Regions from separate parts of the Streptomyces sp. NBC_01546 genome, predicted to be linked through region 1. Evidence: riboswitches for the same ligand, from Rfam matches in the RefSeq annotation. Region 1 holds a riboswitch; each other region holds the start of a gene.

Region 1 (6,948 bases):
ACCGAGGACGGTGACGAGTCCCGCGGACCGGAGGCAGTGGACGGCCCCCACGTGTACGCGGCGGGGCTCGCCATCGCGATGGACGGCGGGGTCACGATGGCGGGCAAGCTGCTCGTCGTGCAACTTCCCCTGAGTGACTAAGGGTTGTCACGCAGGGGGTATTTCTGGAAAGCCCCTGTCAACCTGCGGTGTGGGCCCTCTACCATCGCTCTATCCGTAGCAGGCTCTCCTCCGTTTGTGCCGGCGCCCGGGTCTACGCGGGCAAACCGGCCCCCACGGAGCATCGGGGGATGCACATGACCAGCGCTCCGCACCTGCTGACCGAAGACCGACCGGAGTTTGATCGGCTCCTCGACGAGGCGCTGCGCACCGCACACGAACGGCCCGAGCTCGCCGCCCTCGGCGAACGCCTGAACGCCGAACAACTGCGCACCATGGCCCTGGGGGCCAGCGCCCTGCTGACCGCAGCCGCCGCCACCGAGTACGACCACTACGTGAAGGTCCGCGAGGAACGGCGCGACGAGGTCCTCTCCACTCCCGGGACGACGGGGGAGGAGGCCGGCGGACAGGCCGGCGCGGGCGGCGCGGGCCTCGGCGCCGTGATCGTGGTCCTCGCGCCCGTCCTGGCCGGCACCGCCATGCTGATCTTCCTGCTGGTGGGCTACATCCTGAAGATGATCGAGCCCGAACCGGCCTTCGCCGAGACCATGCTGACGGCGGGCTCGTTCTTCGGGGTGCTCACCGTCGCCGCCCTGGTCTTCGCCGTGATCGGCCTGCTGGTGACTGCCATACGCAACGGCGCGACCGAGGTGGCCGCGGACGGGGCCGAGGAGATACCGGACGAGGTCGCGCGGGCCCGCGAGGCCTGGCGGCACGCACTGCTGGAGCGCGGCATCATGCCGTTCCTGCGAGACGCGCTGGCCGACCCGAGCGCGGGAACCGGTTTTCCGGCCCCCCGCAGACGCGGCAGCCGAATGCCCCACCTGGGGTACACGGCTCCTGATTTCACCAGTCCGGGATCCCCCTCCGAGGGCCCCCGGCCCGGCTACACGCCGCCGGACTTCTCGAGTCCGGACTTCGGCGGCCCGGAACACGAACCGCAGTAGAGCCCGCCGGCGGCCGTCGGTGTTTCACGTGAAACCAAGGCGCCGCCCCCGGCCAGACCGGCCGTGGAGCGGCGCCCTTGTCGGTGAGCCGTGCGTCAGTCGGCCAGCGGCAGGTAGACGCGGTTGCCCGACGCCGCGAACTCGGCGGACTTCTCCGCCATGCCCGCCTGGATCTCTTCGGCCTTCAGGTCACCGCCGTGCTCACGGCGGATGTCCTGCGAGATCTTCATCGAGCAGAACTTCGGACCGCACATGGAGCAGAAGTGCGCGGTCTTGGCCGGCTCGGCGGGCAGGGTCTCGTCGTGGAACTCACGCGCCGTGACCGGGTCGAGGGCCAGGTTGAACTGGTCCTCCCAGCGGAACTCGAAGCGGGCGTCGGACAGCGCGTCGTCCCACTCCTGGGCTCCCGGGTGCCCCTTGGCCAGGTCCGCGGCGTGCGCGGCGATCTTGTACGTGATCACGCCGGTCTTGACGTCGTCACGGTTGGGCAGGCCCAGGTGCTCCTTGGGCGTGACGTAGCAGAGCATCGCGGTGCCCCACCAGGCGATCATCGCGGCGCCGATGCCCGAGGTGATGTGGTCGTACGCGGGCGCGACGTCCGTGGTGAGCGGGCCCAGGGTGTAGAACGGCGCCTCCTCGCAGATCTCCTGCTGGAGGTCGATGTTCTCCTTGATCTTGTGCATCGGGACGTGGCCCGGGCCCTCGATCATCGTCTGGACGTTGTGCCGCTTGGCGATCGTGTTCAGCTCGCCCAGCGTCTTCAGCTCCGCGAACTGCGCCGCGTCGTTGGCGTCCGCGATGGAACCGGGGCGCAGGCCGTCACCCAGCGAGTACGTGACGTCGTACGTCGCGAGGATGTCGCAGAGCTCCTCGAAGTTCGTGTAGAGGAAGTTCTCCTTGTGGTGCGCCAGGCACCACGCGGCCATGATCGATCCGCCGCGCGAGACGATGCCGGTCTTGCGACGGGCGGTCAGCGGCACGTAAGGCAGCAGCACGCCGGCGTGGACCGTCATGTAGTCGACGCCCTGCTCGGCCTGCTCGATGACCGTGTCCTTGTAGATCTCCCAGGTCAGGTCCTCGGCACGGCCGTCGACCTTCTCCAGCGCCTGGTAGAGCGGGACGGTGCCGATCGGGACCGGGGAGTTGCGCAGCACCCACTCACGCGTAGTGTGGATGTTGCGGCCCGTCGAGAGGTCCATGACCGTGTCGGCGCCCCACTTGGTCGCCCAGGTCATCTTGTCGACCTCCTCCTCGATGGAGGAGGTGACCGCGGAGTTGCCGATGTTGGCGTTGACCTTCACCAGGAACCGCTTGCCGATGATCATCGGCTCGATCTCGGGGTGGTTCACGTTCGCCGGAAGCACCGCACGACCTGCGGCGATCTCCTCACGGACGACCTCGGGGGAGACGTTCTCGCGGATCGCGACGTACTCCATCTCCGGGGTGATCTCGCCCCGGCGGGCGTACGCGAGCTGCGTGACGGCGGCGCCGCCACGGCCCCGGCGGGGCTGGCGCGGGCGGCCCGGGAAGACCGCGTCGAGGTTCTTGAGCCCACCCCGCGGCGAGGTGTGCTTGATTCCGTCGTCCTCGGGGCGCACGGGACGGCCCGCGTACTCCTCGGTGTCCCCGCGACCGATGATCCAGTTCTCGCGCAGCGGCGCGAGACCGCGGCGCACGTCGGTCTCGATCTGGGGGTCGGTGTACGGACCGGACGTGTCGTAGAGCGTCACGTCCTTGCCGTTGGTGAGGTGGACCTGGCGGACCGGCACCCGGATGTCGGGGCGGGAGCCCGCCACGTACCCCTTGTGCCAGCCCGGCTGGCGCTCGGTCTGGCCGTCGGCGTCCTGGCTGACGGCAGGCGTGCGTGCGTCCTGAATGGTCATGAGACCTATCTCCCTACGCCGGCATTACCCGGTAACAGGTTCGGCGGTCGACGCAGCCTCTTCCCGTACGCATCCGTGATGCTCGTACGGTGATCAGCGCCCTCTCAGCCCGGTGCTCCGAGCTCCCGCGTTGTGCAAAGGTGCCCCCACGCTAGCGTCATCTAGGGCGTGCTGAACAGTGGGCCCCCTCATCTCTTGCGATGATCTGCCAGTGACGACCTCGCCGCAGCCCCCCAACGAGCCCACGGATCCCGCTGGCCACACCGGCCACTCACACTCGGGTTCCGGGCAGTCCGCCGGTCATTCCCACAGCCACGGCCACGGCCCGGCGGCCCCCGTCTCGAAGCACCTGCGCAAGGTCATCGCGGCCGTGCTGATCCCCTTCGCCGCCGCCGTCTTCATCGGCATGGCGGTGCTCTGGCCGGGCGGCGCGCCCGCGCACGAGCGCACCGGCGTCGGCTTCGACCGCCAGACCCAGCAGGGCACGGTCGTCTCGATCGAGCACGTCGACTGCAAATCGGTGAACGCCTCGCAGGTGCCGCCCACCGGCGACACGTCCACCCCAGAGGGCCGCGAGGCCCAGGCCGCGCAGACCGGCGAGTGCAAGAAGGCCACGGTGAAGGTCACCACCGGACCGGACCAGGGCCGCACCTTCGTGGAGATCGTCCAGCCGGGCGCACCACGGCAGTTGACGAACGGCCAGGGGGTGGTGGTCGCGTACGCACCGGACGCCCCGCGGGACCTCCAATACTCGGTGATCGACGTGGACCGCAAGTTCCCCATGGCGCTGCTGGCCGGCATCTTCGCCGTCGCGGTCGTCGTGGTCGGCCGGCTGCGCGGGCTGTTCGCACTGATCGCGCTGGTCATCAGCTTCGGCGTGCTGACCCTCTTCATCCTCCCGGCCATCCTGCAAGGGTCGAACCCGCTCGTCGTCGCGGTCATCGGGGCGAGCGCCATCATGCTCATCGGCCTCTACATGTGCCACGGACTGACCGCCCGCACCTCGGTCGCCGTCCTCGGCACGCTCGTCTCACTGCTGCTGATCGGGCTGTTGGGCTCGGTGTTCATCGACTGGGCGTTCCTCAGCGGCAACACGGACGACAACACGGGTCTGATCCACGGGCTCTACCCGGACATCGACATGAGCGGTTTGCTGCTCGCAGGCGTGATCATCGGATCGCTGGGCGTACTGGACGATGTGACGATCACCCAGACCTCGGCGGTCTGGGAACTCCACCAGGCCGACCCCTCGATGGGGTTGCGCGGCCTGTACCGGGCAGCCATGCGGATCGGCCGCGACCACATCGCATCGGTGGTCAACACCCTGGTGCTGGCGTACGCGGGTGCCGCGCTCCCGCTGCTCCTGCTGTTCTCGATCGCGAACAGCAGCATGGGTTCGGTGGCGACCAGCGAGCTGGTCGCGGTGGAGATCGTACGGACCCTCGTGGGCTCGATCGGTCTCGTGGCCTCGGTCCCCGTGACGACGGCGCTGGCGGCTCTGGTCGTCTCGGCCGACCGGCCGGGGACCCCGGGCACGGGAGCGGCCTCTGAGCCGGTCCGCAGCGGCCGGGGCCGTCGGCGCAAGCGCTGAGAGTGTTCGGGAGGGAAGTGGCGCTCAGCGCGTCGACACGGTGAGTCCGTCAAACCGCAGGTTCAGCCCGCGTTCTGCTCGTTCTGCCGGGATTCGGCCAGGATCTTGCCGAGTGCGTCGTCAAGGTTCTCCTCGAAGTCACCCAGGTTCCGCTCCTGGCCGAGCGGAACGAGCCGGTCGGTGCGGTCGAGGAACGCGACGAGCGGTGCCGCGCTGGCGCGGAACAGGGCCCGGTCGCCGCCGACCTGGAGACGGATGTGGACATCGGACAGTTCCTCGGGATCGGTGGGGGCGATGTGCACATCGCCGTCACCGCACGGCTTGTTGATGCCGTCGAGGAGGAGCTCCCGGCCGAACGCCCAGGTCACGGGCGCATCTCCGGGAAGGTGGAAGGTCAGGCGGACTGCGTAGGGATCACGAGCTTCGTACCGGAGTTCCACCGGAATCCGGAACGAGAGCTCCTCGGAAACGAGGAAGCTCATCATGACCTCTGCCTGTACCGACTCGCGCATTGCCTACCCCGCTGTAGTGGAAGTGGCCAGGAATGGTCCCCCAGGACCCTCTTGACAAGAGTGGTGGAAGCGCTAGCAGATCACAAGGAGTGAGTTTTCAGATACTGATAGAGAACGAGAGGGTGCTCAACAGCGCGCCTACTTCACTCCGTAGCCGATCAACTGCATAGAGCAATCGTGCTTCTTGGTGCAGAGGAAGAGAAATCGCCATGGTCGCGGCGGTATCACCCGCAGTAATCGGGATGGCGGCGCATACCGTGCCGAGGGCATATTCCTGCCGCTCGGTCACTGGCTGCATTCGCTCCAGAGATCCGATCCGGTGTTCAAGAGAGCGTTGATCCGGCACGGTATAAGGGGTGATGGACTCGACCGGGTGCCGGTCGTAATAGTCCTTGCGCGTTTTCTCGTCGAGCTGGCCGAGCAGGCACTGCCCGATGGCGTGCGCGTGGCCGGTCTCGCGGAAGTCGGCCCACTCCTCGCAGGCCGGGCTGGCCGGAGTGTCCGAGACGCCCACGACCTCGATCTCACCCTCGCGGAACACCGCGAAGTAGACGGGGGCCCCGACGGCGTCGCGGAAGTGCGCGAGCGAGTCGAGGATCATGCTGCGACGTTTCTGCTGGAGTCCGCCGCCGGCGAGCCGCCCGGCTGCGTCGCCGAGAACGAAGACTCCGCTCTCCCGGCGCAGGTAGCCCTCGTGCGTCAGGGTGCGCAGCAGGTGGTACGCGGTGGGGAGCGGGAGTCCGGCCTCACGGGCCAGCTGTTTCGCCGGGGCTCCCTCGCTGTGGGAGCCCACCGCTTCGAGCAGCCTCAGCGCCCGCTGCACCGAACCGATCAGAGTCGGCACACCGGCGTTGTGAACCGAAGACAAAGCTCACCCCCAGGCGTGGCGGCGGGCTTGGGGGGCCCGCCCTGCGGGGGCCGCCCCCGCGTATGCCGTGACTCCTGGGGGTGATGCTCAGCAGCTACTTGACATAGCCGCAGTTCAGAGCGGCAGTACCGGCTTTCGGTGCCCAGGGGACGGCACAGATTGCCACTCTATCCACCGATTCCCGTGGTGTGAGCGGTTTCGCCCAGCACGTTCCCCCGCCTGGCCCAATCCGGAACCGTCCGGTCCGAGTCCTTCTACCACTCCCCGGAGGAGGACTTCGCACCCTTGCCGCTGACCTTCTTCACCAAGAAGATCAGGCCGCCGACGAGACCGACGAAGAGCAGCAGCTTGAAGACGAACGAGATCAGGGCGCCCAGGATGCTCGTGATCACACCGCCGAAGACGAACAGCGCCAGCAGCGGGACCGCGACCCACTTGACCCACCAGGGCATGCCTGCGAATACCTCTCGGATGCCGTCCATGTCTTCGACCTCTTCCTCGTCTTCCTCGTCCGTGACTTCCTGCTCTCGATGCTAGGAGGCGGCGGACTCGGGCGGGGGCCCGCGAGCCCCCGGAGTCCCCTGATCCGCCCCCTAGGGGGACCGGGGCCACGACCCTCATCCGGCAGGGAGCCGCTCAGCCCTCCGGCGGGGAGAACACCACCATCACCCGCAGGTCCTCGCTGATGTGGTGGAACTTGTGCGGGACCCCCGCCGGGACGTAGACGACGCTGCCGCGCGCCACCGTCGTCGTCTCCTCCCCGACCGTGATCGAGGCCCGGCCGCTCACGACGAAGTACACCTCGTCCTGGCGGTGCGGCTGCTGCGGATCGCTCTGTCCCGCGTCGAGCGCGTACAGCCCGACCGACATGTTCCGCTCGCGTACGAACTGCAGATAGGCGCCGTCGTTGGCGGCCCGCTCCGCCTCGAGCTCGTCAAGCCGGAAGGCTTTCATCGTTGTTGTGCCCCTTGTACTCGATCGTTCCCTC
Region 2 (6,948 bases), 1.5 Mb from region 1:
GGCAGCATCATCCGGGTGACCTTCCCCGAGCTGACGCAGGACCGCCGCAAGGAGTACATCAAGGTCGCGCGCACCAAGGCCGAGGACTCCAAGATCTCCCTGCGCGCCGTGCGCCGCAAGGCGAAGGACGCCCTTGACAAGCTCGTCAAGGACAAGGAGGCCGGCGAGGACGAGGTGCGCCGCGCGGAGAAGGAGCTCGACGACACCACCGCGAAGTACGTCGCGCAGGTGGACGAGCTCCTCAAGCACAAGGAAGCCGAGCTCCTCGAAGTCTGATGAACGACTCTTCCTGGCAGCCGGAGCCGGTTCCGGCGGGTCCCGCATACGATGCGCAGGTGGGCCCGCACACTCGGCCCATGCCCATCGTGCCCGATGCCGCCGGCCGTGACTTCGACGACCGGGAAGCACGCGATCGGGGGGCCGCCTCGGACGGCGGCCCCCTCTTCCGCGCCGAAACGCCGCCGCAGGAGCCCATGCCCAGCCCCCCGCCCCCGCCTTCGCAGGTACCGCAGGACGCCTCGCCTCCGCCGCCGAAGAAGCGGGCGGGGAGGGACCTGCGCGCCGCCATAGGTGTCGGCGTCGGCCTCGGCGCGGTGATCTTCGCCTCGCTGTTCATCGTCAAGGCGGTCTTCGTCGGCGTCATCGTCGTCGCGGTCGTCGTGGGGCTGTGGGAGCTCACCTCCCGGCTCCAGGAGAAGAAGGGCATCAAGGCCCCGCTGGTCCCGCTCGCCGTCGGCGGCGCGGCCATGGTCATCGCCGGATACGTCCGGGGAGCCGAGGGCGCCTGGGTCGCCATGGCCCTGACGGCTCTGGCCGTCCTGGTCTGGCGGATGACCGAACCGCCCGAGGACTACCTCAAGGACGTCACGGCCGGCGTCTTCGCCGCGTTCTACGTGCCCTTCCTGGCCACCTTCGTCGCGATGCTGCTCACCGCCGACGACGGGCCGCAGCGCGTGGTGACGTTCCTGGTGCTGACGGTGGTCAGCGACACCGGGGCCTACGCCGTCGGCTGGCGCTTCGGCAAGACCAAGCTCGCCCCGCGCATCAGCCCCGGAAAGACCCGCGAGGGGCTGTTCGGCGCGGTGGCCTTCGCGATGGCGGCCGGTGCGCTGTGCATGGAGTTCCTGATCGACGGCGGCTCCTGGTGGCAGGGCCTGGTGCTGGGGCTGGCGGTCGCGGTCAGCGCCACGCTGGGTGACCTCGGCGAGTCGATGATCAAGCGGGACCTGGGCATCAAGGACATGGGCACCCTGCTGCCGGGCCACGGCGGCATCATGGACCGGCTCGACTCCCTGCTGCCGACCGCGCCGGTGGTGTGGCTGCTGCTGGCGGCCTTTGTGGGCACGGGCTGACCTGCGGAAAGGCGTCGTAACACGCCGGGCGGTTACTCTTGGAAGGCGCGCTGCTTCTGCGGTGCGCCTTTCGTCTTACAAGGAGTACCTGCCATGGCCCGCCCCGTTCCGGGAGAGCTCACCTTCGTCGCCCCTCGCGGGGCCAAGAAGCCGCCCCGGCACCTCGCCGACATGACCCCGGCCGAGCGCCGTGAGGCGGTCGCCGCGATCGGCGAGAAGCCGTTCCGGGCCAAGCAGCTCTCCCAGCACTACTTCGCGCGCTACGCGCACGACCCGGCCGAGTGGACCGACATCCCGGCGGGCTCGCGGGAGAAGCTCCAGCAGGAGCTGCTGCCGGATCTGATGAACGTCATCCGGCACATCTCGTGTGACGACGACACCACCCGCAAGACCCTGTGGAAGCTGCACGTCCCGGCCATGCTGCGCTTCGCCGACGAGGGCTTCAAGTGCCGTCTCGCCGTCTCGCTGCACGCGCCCGACGACGAGCTGCGCGACACCCTGGTCCCCGTGAACACCCGCTGGAACGTCCGCGAGGTCCTCGGCGCGGCCTGGGAGTACGCGGAGAAGTCCGGCCGCCGGATCTCGATCGAGTACGCCCTGATCCGCGACATCAACGACCAGGCCTGGCGCGGTGACCTGCTGGGCAAGCTGCTCAAGGGCAAGCGCGTCCACGTCAACCTGATCCCGCTGAACCCGACGCCCGGCTCCAAGTGGACCGCCTCGCGGCCCGAGGACGAGAAGGCCTTCGTTGAGGCCATCGCCCGGCACGGCGTGCCCGTGACCGTCCGGGACACCCGCGGCCAGGAGATCGACGGTGCGTGCGGCCAGCTCGCGGCCTCGGAGCGCTAGTTTCCGGTCACCGGGGTCCGTATTCGGCCACGGGGTACCCTGTGGCCGAACCAATTTCATATTCCGACAGGGGAGCGCCACAGCGCTGAGAGTGCGGAACCGTCATCCGCAGACCCTCTGAACCTCGCCCCGGTCATTCGGGGTAGGAAGTTCGGTCACCACTCATGCTGTTGCGCCCTGCCCGGCGTCCGCTCCCACAGAGCGCCGGGCAGGGCCGCGTCTTCTCCTGGACATCCCAGGAGGAATCACCAGTGAGCACCACCAAGAAGATCGCGGGCGCCGCGCTCGCGGCTGCCCTGGGCGTCACCACGCTCAGCGCCTGCGGCGGCGGCGACGCCAAGGACAAGTCCGCGGGCACGAGCGATGCCCCGAAGTCCACGACCGTCACGCTCGTCTCCCACGACTCCTTCAACGTGACCGACACGGTCCTCAAGGAGTTCGAGCAGCAGAGCGGCTACACCGTCAAGGTGCTGAAGTCCGGGGACGCGGGCGCGGCGCTGAACCAGGAGATCCTCACCAAGGGCTCCCCGCGCGGCGACGTCTTCTTCGGGGTGGACAACACCCTGCTCTCGCGCGCCCTCGACAACGGGATCTTCACGCCGTACGAGGCCAAGGGCCTGGGCGAGGTGAAGCCGGAGTTCCAGCTCGACAAGGAGCACCGGGTCACCCCGATCGACTCCGGTGACATCTGCGTCAACTACGACAAGGCGTACTTCGCCGACAAGAAGATCGCCCCGCCGCAGACGCTGGACGACCTGATCAAGCCGGAGTACAAGAACCTGCTGGTCACCGAGAACGCCGCGACCTCCTCGCCGGGCCTCGGCTTCCTGCTCGCCTCCGTCGGCAAGTACGGCGACGAGGGCTGGAAGGACTACTGGAGCAAGCTGAAGGCCAACGGCGTCGAGGTCGTCGACGGCTGGGAGCAGGCCTACAACGAGCGCTTCTCCGGCTCCGCGGGCGGCAAGAAGGCCAAGGGCGACCGCCCGCTGGTCGTCTCCTACGCCTCCAGTCCGCCGGTCGAGGTGCTGTACGCCGAGCCGCAGCCGGCCGAGGCCCCGACGGGCGTCGCCACCGGCACCTGCTTCCGTCAGACCGAGTTCGCGGGCCTGCTGAAGGGCGCGAAGAACGAGGAGGGCGGCAAGGCGCTCGTGGACTTCCTGATCAGCAAGAAGTTCCAGGAGGACATGCCGCTGCAGATGTTCGTGAACCCGGTGACGAAGGACGCTTCCCTGCCGGAGCTGTTCACCAAGCACGGTGTGGTGGTCGAGAAGCCTACGAGCGTCGCTCCCGAGACCATCGCCAAGAACCGTGAGCAGTGGGTCAAGGCATGGACCTCGCTCGTCGTGAAGTAGGCGGTACAAAGGTTCCGAGCGCGGCGCCGGAGGGCGCCGCGCCGGTCCCCGCCCCTCGCGAGTCCGGCCGGGCCACGGCCCTGCGGTTCGCGCTGATGGCCGTGCCACTGGCCTTCTTCGGGCTGTTCTTCGCCTATCCCGTGGCCGCGATCGTCGGGCGCGGGCTCAAGACCGACGCCGGCTGGCAGTTCGGCCGGATCGGCGAGGTGCTCGCCCGGCCCGACATCGCCGATGTGCTGTGGTTCACCACCTGGCAGGCGTTCGCCTCCACCCTGCTCACGCTGCTGATCGCGCTCCCCGGCGCGTACGTGTTCGCGCGCTTCGAGTTCCCCGGCAAGCAGCTGCTGCGGGCCGTGGTGACCGTTCCCTTCGTGCTGCCGACCGTGGTGGTCGGCACCGCCTTCCTGGCGCTGGTCGGCCGGGGCGGGCTGCTCGACGAACTGGTGGGCGTCCGGCTCGACACCACCGTCTGGGCGATCCTCCTCGCACACGTCTTCTTCAACTACGCCGTCGTCGTACGGACGGTCGGCGGGCTGTGGGCCCAGTTGGATCCGCGCCAGGAGGAGGCCGCCCGGGTCCTGGGCGCCGGGCGGTTCGCCGCCTGGCGGCGGGTGACGCTGCCCGCGCTGGCCCCGTCGGTGGCCGCCGCCTCGCTGATGGTCTTCCTGTTCACCTTCAGCTCCTTCGGCGTCGTCCTCATCCTGGGCGGGCCCGCGTACTCCACCCTGGAGGTGGAGGTCTACCGGCAGACCGCGCAGCTCCTGGACCTGTCCACGGCCGCCGTGCTGACGATGGTGCAGTTCGCGGCTCTCGGCGGGATCCTCGCGGTGCACGCCTGGACGGTGCGCAAGCGGGAGACCGCGCTGCGGCTGGTGGACCCGGGGCGCACGACGCACCGGCCGCGCGGCTGGGCGCAGCGCACCCTGCTGGGAGGGGTGCTGCTGACGGTCGCCCTGCTGATCGTGGCCCCGCTGGCGGTGCTGGTGGAGCGGTCCTTCGACGCGCCCGGCGGGTACGGGTTCGGCTTCTACCGGGCGCTCCAGGAGGTGGGCGCGGGCGGCGGAACCTTCCTGGTGCCCCCGCTGGAGGCGATCTGGAACTCCCTGCAGTACGCGCTCGCCGCCACCGCCATCGCCCTGGTCATCGGCGGGCTCGCGGCCGCGGCCCTCACCAGGCGCGCCGGCCGTTTCGTTCGGGGCTTCGACGCGCTGCTGATGCTGCCGCTCGGGGTGTCCGCCGTGACGGTCGGCTTCGGCTTCCTGATCACCCTGGACGAGCCGCCGCTGGATCTGCGGACCTCGTGGGTCCTGGTTCCGCTCGCGCAGGCCCTGGTGGGCGTGCCGTTCGTCGTACGGACCATGCTGCCGGTGCTGCGCGCCGTGGACGGGCGGCTGCGGGAGGCCGCCGCCGTGCTCGGCGCCTCCCCGCTGCGCGCCTGGCGGGAGGTGGACCTGCCCCTGGTCCGGCGGGCGCTGCTGATCGCGGCGGGCTTCGCCTTCGCCATCTCGCTCGGGGAGTTCGGCGCGACCGTGTTCATCGCGCGGCCGGACCGTCCGACGCTGCCGGTGGCCGTGGCACGGCTGCTGGGGCGGGCCGGAGAGATGAACTACGGGCAGGCCATGGCCTTGAGCACGATTCTGATGCTGGTGTGCGCGGTGTCCCTGCTGGTGCTGGAGCGACTGCGTCCCGACAAGACCTCGGGAGAGTTCTGATGACACTGCTTCAGCTGGACGGGGTGTCGGTCCGCTTCGGCGAGCGCGCGGTGGTGGACCGCGTGGACCTGGAGGTCGCCGAGCACGAGATCGTGTGCGTGCTGGGGCCGAGCGGCAGCGGGAAGTCGACCCTGCTGAGGGTCGTCGCCGGGCTCCAGCCGGTGTCCGCGGGCCGGGTCTCGCTCGGCGGCGCCGACCAGGCCGGCGTGCCCGTACACCGGCGGGGCGTGGGCCTGATGTTCCAGGACCACCAGCTCTTCCCGCACCGGGACGTCGGCGGGAACGTCGCCTTCGGGCTGCGGATGCGGGGCGAGGGGCGCGGCTCGTCCGAGGCCCGGGTCGCGGAGCTGCTGGAGCTGGTAGGGCTCCCCGGGGCCCAGGGCCGGGCGGTGGCCTCGCTGTCCGGCGGCGAACAGCAGCGGGTGGCGCTGGCCCGTGCGCTGGCCCCGTCACCGAGGCTGCTGATGCTGGACGAACCGCTGGGGCAGCTGGACCGCGGGCTGCGCGAGCGGCTCGTGGTGGAGCTCCAGGGGCTGTTCTCCCGGCTGGGGACCACGGTGCTGGCCGTCACGCACGACCAGGGCGAGGCCTTCGCGCTGGCCGACCGGGTGGTGGTCATGCGGGACGGGCGCGTCGCGCAGGCCGGGACCCCGCTGGAGGTGTGGCAGCGCCCGGCCTCGGAGTTCGTGGCGCGCTTCCTCGGCTTCGAGAACGTGGTCCCGGCCGTGGTGTCGGGCGGGGTCGCGGGGACCCCGTGGGGCAAGGTCCCGGTCCCGGCCGGATCCCCGGAGGGCGAACAGCGGCTGCTGATCCGACCGGCCGGAGTGGTCCTGGCCCCGGACGGTCTGCGCTGCGAGGTCGTGTCCAGGACCTTCCGGGGCACGCACGTCGCGCTGCTGCTGCGCCCCGAGGCGGGGCCGGTGCTGGAAGCGGAGTGCGGGCTGGCGGGGGCACCGGCCTCGGGGGACCGGGTCGCGGTGTCCTTCACCCCGGCCGAGGTGGTCGTCCTGCCGGCGGACACCCCCTAGGAACGGACGCCGTCGCAGGAGATCGTCAGGTGGCGCGGGCCGCGCAGGACCGCGTTCTGACGGTACGGCGGCGGGTCCTCCAGCAGCCGGGGGTTCTCCAGCCGCCGGGCTAGCTCGCTCAAGGCCAGCTGGGCCTCCAGCCGGGCCAGCGGTGCCCCGAAGCAGCTGTGGATTCCGCTGCCGAGCCCGAGGTGCTGGATGTCCTTGCGGTCGGGGTCGAAGCGGTCCGGGTTCTCGAACCGCTTCGGGTCGCGGTTCCCGGACGCCAGGATCAGCCACAGGGATGCGCCCTTGGGGATGGTCACGCCGGCGACCTCGATCTCGGTGAGCGTGCTGCGCTGGGGCAGCAGCTGCACGGGAGGCTCGTAGCGGAGCAGCTCCTCGACGATGGGGACGGACAGGGCTGGGTCCTCGCGCAGTCGCTGGAGGACGTCCGGGTGGCGCAGCAGGGTCAGCATGCCGTTGGTGATCAGGTTGACCGTGGTCTCGTGGCCCGCGATCAGCAGCAGCGCGGAGGTGCTGAGCACCTCCATCGTGGTCATCGAGCCGTCCGGGCCGTCGGCCGTCGCCAGCTGCGACAGCATGTCGTCGCCGGGGTTCTTGCGGCGCTCCTCGATCAGCCCGGCCAGGTACATGCCCAGTTCCATGCGGGCGT
Region 3 (6,948 bases), 1.7 Mb from region 1:
GCGGGCCGGGCAGTACGGGGGCCGTCGAGCCCGACCGGCTGCTGGAGCTCGCCGGGAAGGCCGTACCGGGGCTGCGGGAGCGGCTGCTGTGGCACGAGGCGCACACCCCCGCCGACGTCGAGGCGGCGACCGGCGCCCCGGGCGGCTCGGTGCCCGCCCCCGCCCTCGCGGGGGCCGGGGGGCGGTTGCTCTACCCCGCCAACACCACGGCCGTGCCAGGGCTGTACCTGGCGGGCGGCTGGGCGCATCCCGGCGGCGGGCTGGCGCACGCCGGGATGACCGGGGCCCTGGTGGCCGGGCTGATCGTGGAGGGCGCGGAGTTCCGCGGCTCCCAGTGACCTCCCCGGGGCCGGCCGGTCCTCAGTAGCGGTACTGCTCGTACTCGCCCTGCTGGGGGTACGGGTACTGCTGCGGCGGCTCGGCCTGCTCCTCCGCCGGGTAGGGCTGGGCCACGTCGCGCTGCTGCGGTACCCAGACCCCGCCGGGCGGGGTGTCCATGGAGTACTGCTGCTGCCCCTGGTCGGTGTACGGGGTGTAGGCGGAGTAGGCGGCGTAGTCGGAGTAGTTGTAGGCCCCCGGCTGTTCGATGCCCCCGCCGGTGCCGATGTACGGGTCCGAGTAGGCGGCGTAGACCTGCTGCTGCTCGCCCGTCTGGTAGCCGGCGGAGTAGTCGTACCCGCCGCCACCGCCCTGGCCCGTCGGGTCGTAGTACGCGGCGTACTGGTGGGCGTCCTGCTCGGCCGTGGTGTACGGCGAGGCGAAGGCCGCGGTCTGGCCCGCGCCGGGAGCGGGCGCGAAGCTCTGTATGCCGTAGGAGCCGGTGTCCTCGGGCATGGGCTGCGGGCTGTAGACCTCGTCGGCCGCCGCCTGGAACTGCCGCTCGGAGCCGCGTTCTTCGCGCTCGGCCACGGGCGGGTCGGCGTCCTCGTACTCCAGCGCGGTGACCTGGAGCGCCGGTTCGGGGCGCGGGCCGCCGGACCGGCGGCGCCGGGACTGGCGTACGGGTTCCCCGCCGCGCCGCAGCGCCCAGCCGGCCTCGAAGCCCTTGCGGAAGGAGAGCGTCACCAGGGTCTGGCCCAGGGCGAACGCGGCCGCGCCGGCGCCGATTACCGGCACCGACGGCAGGACCACCCCGGCGACCACGCCGAGGAAGCCGGTGAAGGCGAGCAGGCGCCAGCGGAGCCGGGCCTTGTACTGCATCAGGACCTCGGCAAGCAACCACAGCGCGACGAAGCCGAACGCGATGTAGAGGACCGTCATACCCATGCATGGCCCCTCTCGGTACGGCCGACCGCCCGGGGAAGGGGGCCTGCCGGTCAGGCCCGCTCGTGCAGGCCCAGGTTCTCGTAGATCTCGAGAGTCGCCGTGGAATTGTTCAGCGTGATGAAGTGCAGCCCCGGGACACCCTCGGACAGCAGCCGCGCGCAGAACTCCGTGGCGAACTCGATGCCAATGGAGCGTACAGCGGCCGGGTCGTCCTTGACGGCGAGCATGCGCTCTTTCACGTCCGCGGGGAAGACTGCGTTGCTGAGTTGGGGCAGCCGGTCGAGCTGCTTGATGCCCACAACAGGCATGACCTCGGGGATGATCGGGGTCTCGCAGCCGGCCTTCTCGGCGCTGTCGCGCAGCCGCAGATAATTCTCGGGATCGAAGAACATCTGGGTGATCGCATAGTCTGCGCCCGCGCGGCACTTGTCCACGAAATGCCGGATGTCCGTATCCCAGTCCGACGAACGCGGGTGCATCTCGGGGAAGGCGGCGACTCCGACGCAGAAGTCGCCGGATTCCTTGACCAGTCGGACCAGGTCGACGGCGTAGTGCACGCCCTCGGGGTGCGCCACCCACTCGCCCATCGGGTCGCCCGGCGGGTCTCCGCGCACGACCAGCATGTTCCGGATCCCCGCGTCGGCGAACTGGCCGATGACGTTGCGCAGCTCGGCGACCGAGTGGTCCACGGCGGTGAGGTGAGCGACCGGGGTCAGGGTGGTGTCCGAGGCGATCTGCTCGGTGGCCCTGACGGTTCCGCCGCGGGTGGAGCCGCCGGCTCCGTACGTCACGGAGACGAAGCTGGGGGATACCGCCTCGACCCGGCGCAGCGCGTTCCAGAGGTTGCGTTCGCCCTTCTCGGTCTTGGGGGCCCAGAACTCGAAGGAGTACGAGCGCCCGGACGCGAGGAGGTCGCGGACCGTGTGTGCACGATCCGACCAGGTGGAAGCGGTACCAGAGGCCATACGGGCAGGTTAGACGCGGCCTGCCGGACACCGAAGCGGTGTCCATCTTTTGGACACGTTTTTGGACACCTGTGGTTCGTCCGGAGCAGCCCTAGCCGAGGCGGGCCCGGACGCGCTTGGCGAGTTCCGCGGCGGCCGCACCGGGATCGGTGGCCTCGGTGAGGGCGCGGACGACGACGACGCGGGTGGCTCCGGCATCCAGCACCTCGTCCAGATTGGCGCTGTCGATGCCGCCGATGGCGAACCAGGGCCGGTCCTGCTCCAGCGAGGCCGCATACCGGACGAGTCCGAGGCCGGGGGCGTGCCGGCCGGGCTTGGTGGGGGTGGGCCAGCAGGGGCCGGTGCAGAAGTAGTCCACGCCGGGCTCGGCGACGGCCGCGTCGACCTCGGCCTCGGCGTGGCAGGAGCGGCCGATGAGCACCTGCTCGCCCAGGATGGCGCGGGCGGCGGGCACGGGGATGTCGCCCTGGCCGAGGTGGAGCACATCGGACCCGATGGCGTGGGCGACGTCGGCCCGGTCGTTCACGGCGAGGAGCTTGCCGTGGCGCCGTGCGGCCTCGGCGAAGACCTGGAGGTGTTCGAGCTCCTCGCCCGCCTCCATGCCCTTGTCGCGGAGCTGGACGATGTCCACGCCGCCGGCCAGTACGGCGTCCAGGAACTCGGGGAGGTCACCCTGCCGCTTGCGGGCGTCCGTGCACAGGTAGAGCCGGGCGTCGGACAGCTGCATGGGTGTACCCCCCGTGATGGAGGCGGTGTACGGACCGCCGGGGCCCGTACACCGCGGTGGAGCGGATGCGGATCAGGTCAGAGGGCGAGCGCCTGAGCGCGGCGCTTCACCTCCGTGCCGCGATTCTCGCTCAGCGCCTGCACGGGCGTGCCGGGCAGGGTCGGATCCTCGGTGAAGAGCCATTCCAGGATCTCCTCGTCGGTGAAGCGGTCGTCGCGCAGCACGGTCAGCAGGCCGACCAGGCCCTTGACGACCTTGTCGCCGTCGATGAAGGGGGCCGGCACCTGGAGGGAGCGGTTCTCGCCCCGGCGTACGGCGATCAGCTGCCCTTCCTTGACCATCTGGCGGACCCGGGTCACCTCGATGTCGAGCATCTCCGCGATGTCGGGGAGGTACAGCCACGAGGGGACAAGGGCATCGATCTTTGCGTCAATCTCGGTCACGGGGACAAGCCTGCCACCTCGGACAGGCGCCCGGTACCCGGGCGACCCGTCCGTGGACCGGCCCGGGCTACACGGGGGTCGACTTCAGCGGAACCGCCGGGTCGGCGACCTTGGCGGGGTCGACGGGGACGGCCGCCTCGATGAGCTTGCGGCCCTGTGCCAGGTCGCGGGGACGGCCGACGGCCAGGACCGCGACCAGGGCGCCCTCCTTCAGCCAGCACACCGACCAGTCGGGACCGGCCGGGTCGCCGCGCCAGAGCAGGGTGTCGGCCCCGCGGTGGTGTCCGGCGTACTGGACGAAGCGCCCGAACTGCTCGGACCAGAAGTACGGCACCGGGTCGTAGACCTCGACCGGCTCCCCGGCCAGGATGTTCGCGGCGACCGCCCGCGGCCCCTGGAGCGCGTTGTCCCAGTGGTGCACGAGCAGCCGGGTCCCGTAGCGGGCCGACGGGAAGGAAGCGCAGTCGCCGACCGCGTACACCCCGGGCAGCGTGGTGCGCAGGTGGGCGTCGGCGGTGACCGAGCCGTCGGGGCCCAGTTCCACGCCGGTCCCGGCCAGCCATCCGGTGGCGGGGCGGGCGCCGATGCCCACCACCACCGCGCCGGCCGGCAGGACGCGCCCGTCCGCGAGCAGCACCCGGCCCTCCTCGACCCCGGCGACCTTCGCGCCGGTGATCAGCTCGGCGCCCGCCTCCGCGTACCAGCGGGCCATCGGCGCGGCCACCTCCGCGGGCAGCGCGCCCGCCAGGACCCGGTCCGCGGCCTCGACCACGGTCACCTCGCAGCCCGCCTCCCGGGCCGCGGTGGCGAACTCCGCGCCGATCCAGCCCGCCCCGACGACCACGATCGACGGCGCGGACGCCAGTACGGGGCGCAGCCGCGCCGCGTCGTCCAGCGTGCGCAGCAGGTGCACGCCCGGGACCCCGCCGGTCCCGGGCAGGGTCAGCGGCTGCGCGCCGGTGGCCAGTACGAGGACCTCGTACGGGACCGGCCCCGCCTCGGTGTCCAGCTCGCGCTCGGCGGCCCGCAGCCCGGTGACCTCCGTGCCGAGCCTGAGTTCGATGCCGAGCCCTTCGAAGTCCACGTCGAAGGCGGAGTCCTCGGCCTTGCCGAGCAGGACCGCCTTGGACAGCGGGGGCCGGTCGTAGGGCTGGTGGGGCTCGGCGCCCAGCAGGGTCACGGGGCCGGTGAATCCCCGCTCGCGCAGGGCGACGGCGGTCTGCACACCGGCCATTCCGGCGCCCACGATCACGACGCCGCTCTCAGTCTGTTCCGTCTGCTCGTTCACCCGGCCACCCTATTCATCTGACGGCCCGTCAGGAATAGGTGCCCCTTACCCGCCGTCCACGGCGGGGTTAGTCTGGCCACCGTACCTATCGCGGGAGTCCGGGCGCACCGGGCTGAGAGGGAGGCTGGACGGCCTCCGACCGTACGAACCTGATCCGGGTCATGCCGGCGAAGGGAGGGGCTGGACGCCCATGCACTCATCTCGAAAGGGATCCGACGTCCTCGTCATCGGGGGCGGGATCATCGGGCTCGTCACCGCCTGGCGGGCCGCCCGGCGCGGACTGCGCACCGTACTGGCCGACCCGGTCCCCGGCGGCGGGGCCGCCCAGGTCGCGGCCGGGATGCTCGCCCCCGTCACCGAGCTGCACTACGGCGAGGAGGCCCTGCTGGGCCTGGGCCTCGCCTCCGCCGCGCGCTATCCGGAGTTCGCCGCCGAGCTCGCCGAGGCGAGCGGCGGCCTGGACATCGGCTACCGCGCCTGCGGCACCCTCGCCGTCGCCCTCGACTCCGACGACCGGCTCCACCTGCGCGAGCTGCACGCCCTCCAGCGCCGCTGCGGCCTGGACTCGGAGTGGCTCACCGGCCGCGAGTGCCGCCGCCTGGAGCCGATGCTGGCCCCGGGCGTACGCGGCGGCCTGCGCGTGGACGGCGACCACCAGGTCGACCCGCGCCGGCTCGCGGCCGCCCTGCTGGCCGCCTGCGAAGGGGCCGGGGTGCGCGTCCACCGGGCGGCGGCGGAGCGGCTGCTGGTCACCGCCGACCGCGCGGCCGGCGCCGTCCTCGACGACGGTACGGAGCTGCGCGCGGACCAGGTGGTGCTGGCGGCGGGCTCGCTCAGCGGCCGGCTGGCGGGAGTACCGCCGGAGGTGGTGGCACCCGTACGGCCGGTGAAGGGCCAGGTGCTGCGGCTGTCCGTGCCCGCGGCGTACGCGCCGTTCCTGTCGCGGACCGTACGGGCGGTCGTGCGCGGCAGCCACGTCTACCTCGTGCCGCGGGAGAACGGCGAGCTCGTCATCGGCGCCACCAGCGAGGAACTCGGCTGGGACACCACGGTCACCGCGGGCGGGGTCTACGAACTCCTGCGCGACGCCCATGAACTGGTGCCCGGAATCACCGAACTCCCGCTCACCGAGACCCGCGCGGGGCTGCGCCCCGGGTCCCCCGACAACGCGCCGCTGCTCGGCCCGACCGACCTGCCGGGCCTGCACCTGGCCACCGGGCACTACCGCAACGGGGTGCTGCTGACCCCGCTCACCGGCGAGGTGATGGCCGAGCTGCTGACCACCGGCGAACTGCCGCCGATCGCGCGCCCCTTCACCCCCCGCCGGTTCTCCGCCGCACGTCAGGAGTCGTACGCATGACCATCTCCGTCAACGGCGAGCCGCGCGAGGTCGCGGCCGGCACCACGCTCGACGCGGTGGTCGCCACCCTGACCGCGGCCCCCTCCGGGGTCGCCGCCGCGCTCAACGAAACCGTGGTCCCGCGCGGGCAGTGGCCGGCCACGCCGGTGGGCGAGGGCGACCGGGTCGAGATCCTCACCGCGGTCCAGGGGGGTTGAGCGGCATGGCGGACGACCTCTTCACGCTCGGCGGCCGGACCTTCTCCTCCCGCCTGATCATGGGTACGGGCGGCGCCCCGAGCCTGGACGTACTGGAACGGGCCCTGGTGGCCTCCGGCACGGAACTCACCACGGTGGCGATGCGGCGGCTGGACCCGACGGTCCAGGGCTCGGTCCTCTCGGTCCTGACCAAACTGGGCATCTCGGTCCTGCCGAACACGGCGGGCTGCTTCACGGCGGGCGAGGCCGTGCTCACGGCCCGGCTGGCCCGGGAGGCGCTGGGCACCGACTGGATCAAGCTGGAGGTGGTCGCGGACGAGCGGACCCTCCTGCCCGACGGCGTCGAGCTGCTGGACGCCGCCGAGATCCTGGTGGACGAGGGCTTCACGGTGCTCCCGTACACGAACGACGACCCGGTGCTCGCGCGGAAGCTGGAGGACGTGGGCTGCGCGGCGATCATGCCGCTGGGGTCGCCGATCGGTTCGGGGATGGGCATCCGGAACCCGCACAACTTCGAGCTGATCACGGAGCGGGCCGGGGTTCCAGTGATCCTGGACGCGGGGGCCGGCACGGCCTCTGACGTCGCCCTGGCCATGGAACTGGGCTGCGCGGCCGTGATGCTGGCGTCCGCGGTGACCCGTGCCCAGGCCCCGGCGCTGATGGCCGCCGCCATGCGGGACGCCGTCTCGGCGGGGCGCCTCG

Evidence for each region. Region 1 has a riboswitch for thiamine pyrophosphate ahead of thiC (phosphomethylpyrimidine synthase ThiC). Riboswitches for the same ligand answer to the same signal wherever they lie in the genome.
Region 2: it holds a riboswitch for thiamine pyrophosphate, as region 1 does, so the genes downstream of both, OHA89_RS11740 (thiamine ABC transporter substrate binding subunit) here and thiC (phosphomethylpyrimidine synthase ThiC) in region 1, are expected to answer to the same signal.
Region 3: it holds a riboswitch for thiamine pyrophosphate, as region 1 does, so the genes downstream of both, thiO (glycine oxidase ThiO) here and thiC (phosphomethylpyrimidine synthase ThiC) in region 1, are expected to answer to the same signal.

The regions. Positions count from the first base shown of each region.
Region 1 covers NZ_CP109379.1:4,127,833-4,134,780, forward strand. The annotation lists gene OHA89_RS18845 (metallophosphoesterase) at 1-141, shown strand, start outside; gene OHA89_RS18850 (hypothetical protein) at 291-1,106, shown strand; gene thiC (phosphomethylpyrimidine synthase ThiC) at 1,202-2,989, opposite strand; TPP riboswitch at 2,983-3,128, opposite strand; gene OHA89_RS18860 (YibE/F family protein) at 3,201-4,580, shown strand; gene OHA89_RS18865 (SsgA family sporulation/cell division regulator) at 4,643-5,092, opposite strand; gene OHA89_RS18870 (helix-turn-helix domain-containing protein) at 5,190-5,927, opposite strand; gene OHA89_RS18875 (DUF5326 family protein) at 6,215-6,442, opposite strand; gene OHA89_RS18880 (cupin domain-containing protein) at 6,597-6,914, opposite strand.
Region 2 covers NZ_CP109379.1:2,662,100-2,669,047, reverse strand. The annotation lists gene frr (ribosome recycling factor) at 1-276, shown strand, start outside; gene OHA89_RS11750 (phosphatidate cytidylyltransferase) at 276-1,352, shown strand; gene OHA89_RS11745 (hypothetical protein) at 1,446-2,201, shown strand; TPP riboswitch at 2,260-2,368, shown strand; gene OHA89_RS11740 (thiamine ABC transporter substrate binding subunit) at 2,453-3,553, shown strand; gene OHA89_RS11735 (iron ABC transporter permease) at 3,649-5,265, shown strand; gene OHA89_RS11730 (ABC transporter ATP-binding protein) at 5,265-6,293, shown strand; gene OHA89_RS11725 (cytochrome P450) at 6,290-6,948, opposite strand, start outside.
Region 3 covers NZ_CP109379.1:5,831,876-5,838,823, reverse strand. The annotation lists gene OHA89_RS26710 (phytoene desaturase family protein) at 1-338, shown strand, start outside; gene OHA89_RS26705 (hypothetical protein) at 361-1,266, opposite strand; gene metF (methylenetetrahydrofolate reductase [NAD(P)H]) at 1,317-2,231, opposite strand; gene thiE (thiamine phosphate synthase) at 2,323-2,958, opposite strand; gene OHA89_RS26690 (Rv2175c family DNA-binding protein) at 3,036-3,401, opposite strand; gene OHA89_RS26685 (NAD(P)/FAD-dependent oxidoreductase) at 3,469-4,689, opposite strand; TPP riboswitch at 4,770-4,882, shown strand; gene thiO (glycine oxidase ThiO) at 4,880-6,049, shown strand; gene thiS (sulfur carrier protein ThiS) at 6,046-6,246, shown strand; gene OHA89_RS26670 (thiazole synthase) at 6,252-6,948, shown strand, end outside.